Regions from separate parts of the Streptomyces sp. NPDC026062 genome, predicted to be linked through region 1. Evidence: predicted binding sites of a transcription regulator. Region 1 holds the regulator's gene; the other holds the start of a gene.

Region 1 (4,413 bases):
TCGACGCCGGTCTCCGTCATCGTCTCGACGGCGACCTCGCCCCGGTCCCCCTTGGGCAGTGCCTGGACGACGGTGATCCGGACAGCGGGCCGGGGTTCCTCGTGGACGGGCTCCAGACCCTCGATCACCAGCCGGTCCTTGCCCTCGGCGGCGCTCACGACCCCTTCGGCCCAGCGGCCGCGCCCGTCGGTCAGGACGACGTCCTCACCGGCGTGCAGGCGTTTCACCGAGACGGCGTGCCGGCCCTCGGGCCCTTCCAGGACGAACCCGGGCCCGTCCGGCAGCTGTTCGACGACGAAGACGGGTGCCGTCACTGTGCGCTCCTCGTGCTCAGCGCCGTCCGCGCGGCGTCCAGTTCCTCGGCGAGCAGCCTCACCAGCCGCCCGGCGGGCAGTTCGCGTGCCATCCGGTGGCCCTGCCCCGCCCACAGTGCCATGCCCTGCGCGTCACCGGCCTTGGCCGCCGCCTTGCGCAGCACGGACGTCAGATGGTGCACCTGCGGGTAGGCGGCGGGGGCGTAGGGTCCGTGCTCGCGCACGAAACGGTTGACCAGACCGCGGGCCGGGCGTCCCGAGAACGCCCGGGTCAGCGTGGTCCGGACGAACAGCGGGTTGGTGAGGGCCTGCTTGTGCAGCAGATGGGCGCCCGATTCGGGGCAGACCAGGAAGGCGGTGCCCAGCTGCGCGGCGTCGGCGCCCGCCGCCAGCACCCCGGCGATCTGGGATCCCCGCATCAGCCCGCCCGCGGCGATGACCGGTATCTGTACGGTCTCGCGGACCTGGGCCACCAGGCAGAGCAGCCCGGTCCCCGCGCCGTCGGTCTGCGGATCGTCACGGAAGGTGGACTGGTGACCGCCCGCCTCGACCCCCTGGGCGCAGACGGCGTCGGCGCCCGCCCACTGGGCGGCCTGGGCCTCCTCGGGCGAGGTGACCGTGACGACGGTGTACGTACCCGCCGCGGCGAACGCGTCGAGGGTGTCGCGGGAGGGGCAGCCGAAGGTGAAGGAGACGACCGGGACCGGGTCCTCCAGCAGGATGGCGACCTTGGCCTCGTAGCCGTCGTCGCCGCCGGTGTCGGTGTCGCCGAGCGGGGTGTCGTACCAGGTGGTCTCGCCCGCGAGCTGATTCCGGTACACCTCGACGGCCGCGGGGTCGGCGAGGTTCGGCTGCGGCATGAACAGGTTGACGCCGAAGGGCTGACCGGTGAGACCGCGCACCTGTTTGATCTCCTGGTACATGCCGTCCGTCGTCTTGTACCCGGCGGCCAGGAAGCCGAGGCCGCCGGCCTCGGAGACGGCCGCGACGAGCTGCGGACACGAGGGTCCGCCCGCCATCGGGGCCTGCACGATCGGATACCGGCAGAGATCGGTCAACGCGGATGACATGACCGCATCGTGTCATGTCCCCCGTGTCCGGTGATGCTCACCCCGCTGCCACATTTTGTCCACAATGCGGTACGGGCCCGGAAACCGGGCCCGTACGACATCACCGAGTGGGTCTAGCGGCCGTTGAACGCGTCCTTCAGGCGTGAGAACAGGCCCTGCTGGCCTGGCTGGAACTGGCCGGTGGGCCGCTCCTCGCCGCGCACCTTCGCCAGCTCGCGCAGGAGGCGCTCCTGCTCCGGGTCCATCTTCGTCGGGGTCATCACCTCGACGTGCACGATCAGGTCGCCGCGGCCGCCGCCCCGCAGGTGCGTGATGCCGCGCCCGTGCAGCGGGACGGACTGGCCGGACTGGGTGCCCGGCCGGATGTCGACCTCCTCCAGTCCGTCGAGCGTCTCCAGCGGCACCTTGGTGCCGAGAGCCGCCGCCGTCATCGGGATGGTGACCGTGCAGTGCAGATCGTCGCCGCGCCGCTGGAACACGGCGTGCGGCAGCTCATGGATCTCGACGTAGAGATCACCGGCCGGGCCGCCGCCGGGGCCGACCTCGCCCTCGCCCGCGAGCTGGATGCGGGTGCCGTTGTCGACACCCGCGGGGATCTTCACGGTGAGCGTGCGCCGCGAGCGGATGCGGCCGTCACCGGCGCACTCCGGGCACGGGGTCGGCACGACCGTACCGAAGCCCTGGCACTGGGGGCAGGGCCGCGAGGTCATGACCTGGCCGAGGAACGACCGGGTGACCTGGGAGACCTCGCCACGGCCGCGGCACATGTCACAGGTCTGGGCGGAGGTGCCGGGCGCGGCACCCTCGCCACTGCACGTCGTACAGACGACGGCCGTGTCGACCTGGATGTCCTTGGTCGTACCGAAGGCCGACTCGGCGAGGTCGATCTCCAGCCGGATCATGGCGTCCTGGCCGCGACGGGTGCGCGAACGGGGTCCGCGCTGCGACGCCGTACCGAAGAACGCGTCCATGATGTCGGAGAAGTTGCCGAAGCCACCCTGTCCGAATCCGCCCGCGCCACCGCCTCCGGAGGCGGACAGCGGGTCGCCGCCGAGGTCGTAGACCTGCTTCTTCTGAGCGTCCGACAACACCTCGTAAGCGGCGTTGATCTCCTTGAACCGCTCCTGGGTCTTCGGATCGGGGTTCACATCCGGGTGCAGCTCGCGGGCGAGCCTCCGGAATGCCTTCTTGATCTCGTCCTGCGAAGCGTCGCGGCGCACGCCGAGTACGGCGTAGTAGTCCGTGGCCACTTACGACTCCGCCAGGATCTGTCCGACGTAACGTGCCACTGCGCGTACCGCTCCCATCGTTCCGGGGTAGTCCATGCGGGTCGGTCCGACCACGCCGAGTTTGGCGACTGCCTCGTCGCCCGAACCGTAGCCGACCGCGACGACGGACGTGGAGTTGAGCCCCTCGTGGGCGTTCTCGTGCCCGATACGTACGGTCATGCCCGAGTCCTTGGCCTCGCCGAGCAGCTTCAGCAGCACGACCTGTTCCTCCAATGCCTCCAGCACCGGCCGGATCATCACAGGGAAGTCGTGCCCGAAGCGGGTCAGGTTGGAGGTGCCGCCGATCATCAGCCGCTCCTCCGTCTCCTCGACGAGGCATTCGAGGAGGACCGAGAGCACGGTGGACACGGTTCCCCGGTCCTCGCACTCGAAGGATTCCGGCAGGTCCTGCACCAGCTGCGGGACGTCAGCGAAACGGCGTCCCACGACCCTGCTGTTGAGCCGGGCCCGCAGATCGGCGAGAGAGGTCTCGCCGAACGGCGCGGGACAGTCGACCAGCCGCTGTTCGACCCGGCCGGTGTCCGTGATCAGCACGAGCATCAGCCGGGCGGGGGCCAGGGAGAGCAGTTCCACATGCCGCACCGTCGAGCGGGTCAGCGAGGGGTACTGCACGACGGCGACCTGCCGGGTCAGCTGCGCGAGCAGCCGTACGGTACGGCCCACGACATCGTCGAGGTCGACCGCGCCGTCGAGGAAATTCTGAATGGCACGGCGCTCCGGCGACGACAGGGGCTTGACGCCCGCGAGCTTGTCGACGAAGAGCCGGTAACCCTTGTCCGTCGGGATGCGTCCCGCGCTGGTGTGCGGCTGGGCGATGAAGCCCTCGTCCTCCAGCACCGCCATGTCATTGCGGACGGTGGCCGGGGAGACCCCCAGCTTGTGCCGCTCCGTGAGCGCCTTGGAGCCGACGGGCTCCTCGGTGCCGACATAGTCCTGGACGATGGCGCGCAGCACTTCGAGTCTGCGTTCGCTGAGCATCGCGCACACCTCCAGCTGTGTACCTCAGTGGTTCTCGGGCCGTTTCCGGGGCTTCTCCTGGCACTCTGTGTGTACGAGTGCCAGCAATCCCCCGGCCAGTGTACGGCGACGGGGTGGCCCCCTAGCAAGGGCGACCGGCCACGCTACCGCGAGACCGCGCAGGTCGTTGCCGATAGCGTCGTCGTATGGATGCCTCTTGGGAAGAGTTCGGCTGGGAGCGGCTCGGACACGGAGCAGGCCGGCGACGCCTTCCGGTGTGGGACGCGACGGTCGCCCTGGTGGCCGGGGCGGACGGGGTGCTGCTCTGCGACACAGGATCGTCACTCTCCGAAGCCGCCGAGGTGCGCCGCCAGACCGAGGCACTGCTGGGCCGGAGGGTGACGCATATCGCACTCAGCCACCCCCATTTCGATCATGTGCTGGGTACGGCGGCCTTCGCAGGGGCACAGGTGTACGGCGCTGCGGGCATGGTGGACGCGCTGCGGAAAGGGGCCGACGAACTGCACGCCGACGCGGTCCGCCAGGGCCTGCCCGAGCACGACGCGGCCGAGTCGGCGGACGTGCTGGTGGCGCCCGGTCACGAGGTGCACGCCGAATGGACGCTCGATCTGGGCGGCGGGCGCGAGGTGCTGCTCGTGAACGCGGGTCCCGCACACAGCGGTCACGATCTGGCGGTGCTGGTGCCCGGCGTCCCCGGCTCGCCGCCGATCGTGTTCTGCGGCGACCTGGTCGAGGAGTCCGGTGAACCGCAGGCGGGCCCGG
Region 2 (4,413 bases), on a different contig from region 1:
ACCTCGCAGGCGAGCGCCACGATCCGCCCGAGTCTGGACGCCTTCCGCGCCGCCGGGCTCGCCACCGGCTGAGAAGCTTCCGACCACCCCGAGACTTCAGGAAGGGCACACCATGAGCGTCAAGGTCCGTATCCCCACCATCCTCCGCACCTACACGGGCGGCCAGGCCGAGGTCCCGGCCGAGGGCACGACCCTCTCCCAGGTCATCGCTTCCCTGGAGAAGGACCACCCGGGCATCGCCGCCCGTGTCCTGGACGACCAGGGCAAGCTGCGCCGCTTCGTGAACGTGTACGTCAACGACGACGACGTGCGTTTCGAGGGCGGCCTGGACGCGGTCACCCCGGACGGTGCCGGCGTCTCGATCATCCCGGCCGTCGCCGGCGGCTGCTGAGCCCGCGGGTCCGGGCCCTTCGGCAAGGGCCGGCCCGACTTCACCGTGTCACCTGAATTGCCCCCTCCGCGAGAGAAGCGGAGGGGGCAATTCTGCATGGTTGAGCGCGGTAGGGTGAGGGAAGTCCCCTCCGCTGCCCGCGCCGCCCGCATATGAGAATGCGCCTGGCCGCGACAAGATGCAGCCAAAGTACGTGAGCACCTTGCGCCATAAGTCGCCTTTGCCTGGTCGGACTTGCCCTGGATTCCCACGAAATCCCCATATTGGGGCGATCGAAACGGCTCAGAATTCTCGTCCGATTGACCTGTTGCAGAGGGCAGTTGGGCAGATACATTCGGCCGCGGTCGAGGCGTTCCGGCGCACGAACCCTCTCCTGTCGGAGGGTGAGTTCTGACCCGGGTCCGCGAAGTGCGGTCCCGTGCAAGGGCCAGTAATAGGGGAGTTGGGCATGGCTCAGGGCACCGTCAAGTGGTTCAACGCGGAGAAGGGGTACGGCTTCATCGCGGTCGACGGTGGTGCGGATGTTTTCGTCCACTACAGCGCGATCCAGATGGACGGGTACCGCACCCTCGAAGAGGGTCAGCGAGTTGAATTCGAGATCTCGCAGGGCCAGAAGGGGCCGCAGGCGGACATGGTCAAGCTCGCCGTCGGCTGAGCCCGCCGGCCGCGAAACAGTCGGCCAACGACACTACTCACGCACGGAGGGCCCGTACCCCACAGGTACGGGCCCTCCGCGCGTCCGGGCCCGGACGCTGTGCGTGCCGTGCTCCGGCGCGTATCCGGCGCGTACCCGGCTCTCTGTGCGCTCCGTGCGGTCCGGGTGTGCCGTGCGGTCCCGGGTGCTCCGCGCGGTCCGTGCGTCTGGGTGCTCCGCGTGCTCCGGCGCTCCGCGGGTGCCGGGCCGCTTCCGTCAACCCCTTCACGGCTGTCCCTGCTCCGGAGGGTGACGCCCGCACCGTCCGTCGTCCGGCCGCCACCGCCCAAGGAGCCAGAGGCGCTTGCACTCGAAGGGGTCGAGTGCTAATTATTGGCTTAGCACTCTCTGGGTGAGAGTGACAGAAACTTGGACCGGGCCGGTGAGGCCCGCAGGTCTCCGGGGCAAGGAACCGGCAGACACGCAGGCCGTCCGTCGCGGGCGCCACTCGGTCCGGAGAAATCCACCCCTGTCCGGGAGGACCACTTCATATGGCCAAGATCATCGCCTTCGACGAGGAGGCCCGGCGCGGTCTTGAGCGCGGCATGAACCAGCTCGCCGACGCCGTCAAGGTCACCCTCGGCCCCAAGGGCCGCAACGTCGTCCTTGAGAAGAAGTGGGGCGCCCCCACGATCACCAACGATGGTGTCTCCATCGCCAAGGAGATCGAGCTGGAGGACCCGTACGAGAAGATCGGTGCGGAGCTGGTCAAGGAGGTCGCCAAGAAGACGGACGACGTCGCCGGCGACGGTACGACCACCGCCACCGTTCTCGCTCAGGCGCTCGTCCGCGAGGGCCTTCGCAACGTGGCCGCAGGCGCCAACCCGATGGCCCTCAAGCGGGGCATCGAGAAGGCCGTCGAGGCCGTCTCCGCCGCTCTCCTGGAGCAGGCCAAGGACGTGGAGACCAAGGAGCAGATCGCTTCGACCGCCTCCATCTCCGCCGCTGACGCCCAGATCGGCGAGCTCATCGCCGAGGCCATGGACAAGGTCGGCAAGGAAGGCGTCATCACCGTCGAGGAGTCCCAGACCTTCGGTCTGGAGCTGGAGCTCACCGAGGGTATGCGCTTCGACAAGGGCTACATCTCGGCCTACTTCGCGACCGACATGGAGCGTATGGAGGCGTCGCTCGACGACCCGTACATCCTGATCGTCAACTCGAAGGTCGGCAGCGTCAAGGACCTGATCCCGCTGCTGGAGAAGGTCATGCAGTCGGGCAAGTCCCTGCTGATCATCGCCGAGGACGTCGAGGGCGAGGCGCTCTCCACCCTGATCGTCAACAAGATCAAGGGCACGTTCAAGTCCGTCGCCGTCAAGGCTCCGGGCTTCGGTGACCGCCGCAAGGCCATGCTCGCGGACATCGCCATCCTCACCGGTGGCACCGTGATCTCCGAGGAGGTCGGTCTCAAGCTGGAGAACGCCGGCCTGGACCTGCTCGGCCGTGCCCGCAAGGTCGTCATCACCAAGGACGAGACGACGATCGTCGACGGCGCCGGTGAGAGCGACCAGGTTCAGGGTCGCGTCAACCAGATCCGTGCCGAGATCGAGAACTCCGACTCGGACTACGACCGCGAGAAGCTCCAGGAGCGCCTGGCGAAGCTCGCGGGCGGCGTGGCCGTCATCAAGGCCGGCGCGGCCACCGAGGTGGAGCTCAAGGAGCGCAAGCACCGCATCGAGGACGCGGTGCGCAACGCCAAGGCCGCCGTCGAGGAGGGCATCGTCGCCGGTGGTGGCGTGGCGCTGCTCCAGGCCTCGGCCGTCTTCGAGAAGCTCGACCTCACGGGCGACGAGGCGACCGGCGCCAACGCCGTGAAGCTCGCGCTGGAGGCCCCGCTCAAGCAGATCGCCGTCAACGGTGGTCTTGAGGGTGGCGTCGTCGTGGAGAAGGTCCGCAACCTGCCGATCGGTCACGGCCTCAACGCCGCGACCGGCGAGTACGTCGACATGATCGCCGAGGGCATTCTCGACCCGGCGAAGGTCACGCGCTCCGCCCTGCAGAACGCCGCGTCCATCGCCGCGCTCTTCCTCACCACCGAGGCCGTCATCGCCGACAAGCCGGAGAAGGCCGCTGCCGGCGCTCCGGGCGGCATGCCGGGCGGTGACATGGACTTCTGATCCTGACGGATCGGTAGTTCCCGCACAGCTGTAGACGACACCGGCCCCCGGGGAGCAATCCCCGGGGGCCGGTGTCGTTTTCGTATGCCCCTGCGCGCCCGCGCCCCGCCGGACGCGGAAGGGCAAGGCCGCGCTGTCCCGTTGCGGTTGCCGGTTGCCGGTTGCCGGCTGCCGGCTGCCGGCTGCCGGTGGTCGGCTGTCGGTTGTCAGCGGTGCGGGTCAGCGGCCAGCGGTGTCAGTCCGCGTCGAGGCCGTCGACCAGGCGGTTCAGGAAGCGGGTGAACGTGGCGTCGGGGGTGACCGGGCGTCCGGCGGAGGCCAGGGCCTCGGCCAGCTCCGGATGGTGGCCGTCCGCCGCGACAGCGGCGAGGTAGAGCGCCTCGGCCTCGGCCCGGTCCGGTGACAGGGCGGCCTCGGCCTGCGCCACCTCATGCGCCACATGCCCGGCCACGAACGCGGTGAGCTGGGCGAAGACCTCCAGCCGGGCGCCGCCGTCGAGACCGCTGGGCCGCAGGGCGGCCAGGGCGTGTTCCAGGAAGGCGAGAGTGCGGGGCCCGAGCGTCCGGCGGGCGGGCACGGCGGTGGCCAGCCAGGGGTGGCGGAGCATATGCGCGCGCTGGAGGCGCCCGATGGCCTTGAGATCGGCCCGCCAGTCGCCGGTGAGAGGGGCGGCGGCCGGGGGTTCGCCTTCGGAGGGTGCGGGGGCGGCGGCCGGGGGTTCGCCTTCGGGGGCGGTCGCGGCGGTCGGGGCGGACGTGAGGAGTTCGCCGTTGACGTGGTCGATCATCAGGTCCAGCAGCGTCTCCTTGTCGGGGGCGTAGCTGTAGAGCGACATGACTCCGGCGCCCACCTCCGCGGCGACCCGCCGCATGGTGACCGCGTCGATGCCCTCGGCGTCGGCCAGGGCGACGGCCGCCACGGTGATCGCTTCGCGGCTGAAGGCGGGCCTGCGCCCCCGGCGGGGCCGGTCCGGGGTCAGCCAGAGTTCTCGGGGGTCCACGCCGGTGGCGCCGGATCCCTCTGTACGGGTCACGATCCTGCCGTTCCCTTCCTCACAGCTGCTCCTCCTGTCGAGGTCATCCAAGCATCGTCTATTCTCGTACACAGTACGAGAATGACTTGAGCGATGGAGGCGAACGATGACATCACGCACGCACGACGCCCTGCCGAAGCCCGCCTGGACGCCGTCGGCCGCGAAGCCCCCGCTCTCCGCC

What was found. Region 1 encodes HrcA, which represses chaperone genes, less so after heat shock. Its sites were predicted from a motif close to TTNGCACTCNGNNNNNCNGAGTGCNAA; they were not measured.
Region 2: a site for HrcA is predicted at 1,389-1,415, ahead of groL (chaperonin GroEL). Genes of this name have one in related genera too.

Annotation. Positions count from the first base shown of each region.
Region 1 covers NZ_JBVHOQ010000016.1:13,292-17,704, reverse strand. The annotation lists gene ACZ4LX_RS16585 (16S rRNA (uracil(1498)-N(3))-methyltransferase) at 1-314, opposite strand, end outside; gene ACZ4LX_RS16580 (nitronate monooxygenase) at 311-1,384, opposite strand; gene dnaJ (molecular chaperone DnaJ) at 1,498-2,634, opposite strand; gene hrcA (heat-inducible transcriptional repressor HrcA) at 2,635-3,651, opposite strand; gene ACZ4LX_RS16565 (MBL fold metallo-hydrolase) at 3,837-4,413, shown strand, end outside.
Region 2 covers NZ_JBVHOQ010000018.1:126,979-131,391, forward strand. The annotation lists gene thrC (threonine synthase) at 1-72, shown strand, start outside; gene ACZ4LX_RS18620 (MoaD/ThiS family protein) at 113-391, shown strand; gene ACZ4LX_RS18625 (cold-shock protein) at 840-1,046, shown strand; gene groL (chaperonin GroEL) at 1,577-3,199, shown strand; gene ACZ4LX_RS18635 (TetR/AcrR family transcriptional regulator) at 3,435-4,232, opposite strand; gene ACZ4LX_RS18640 (CocE/NonD family hydrolase) at 4,339-4,413, shown strand, end outside.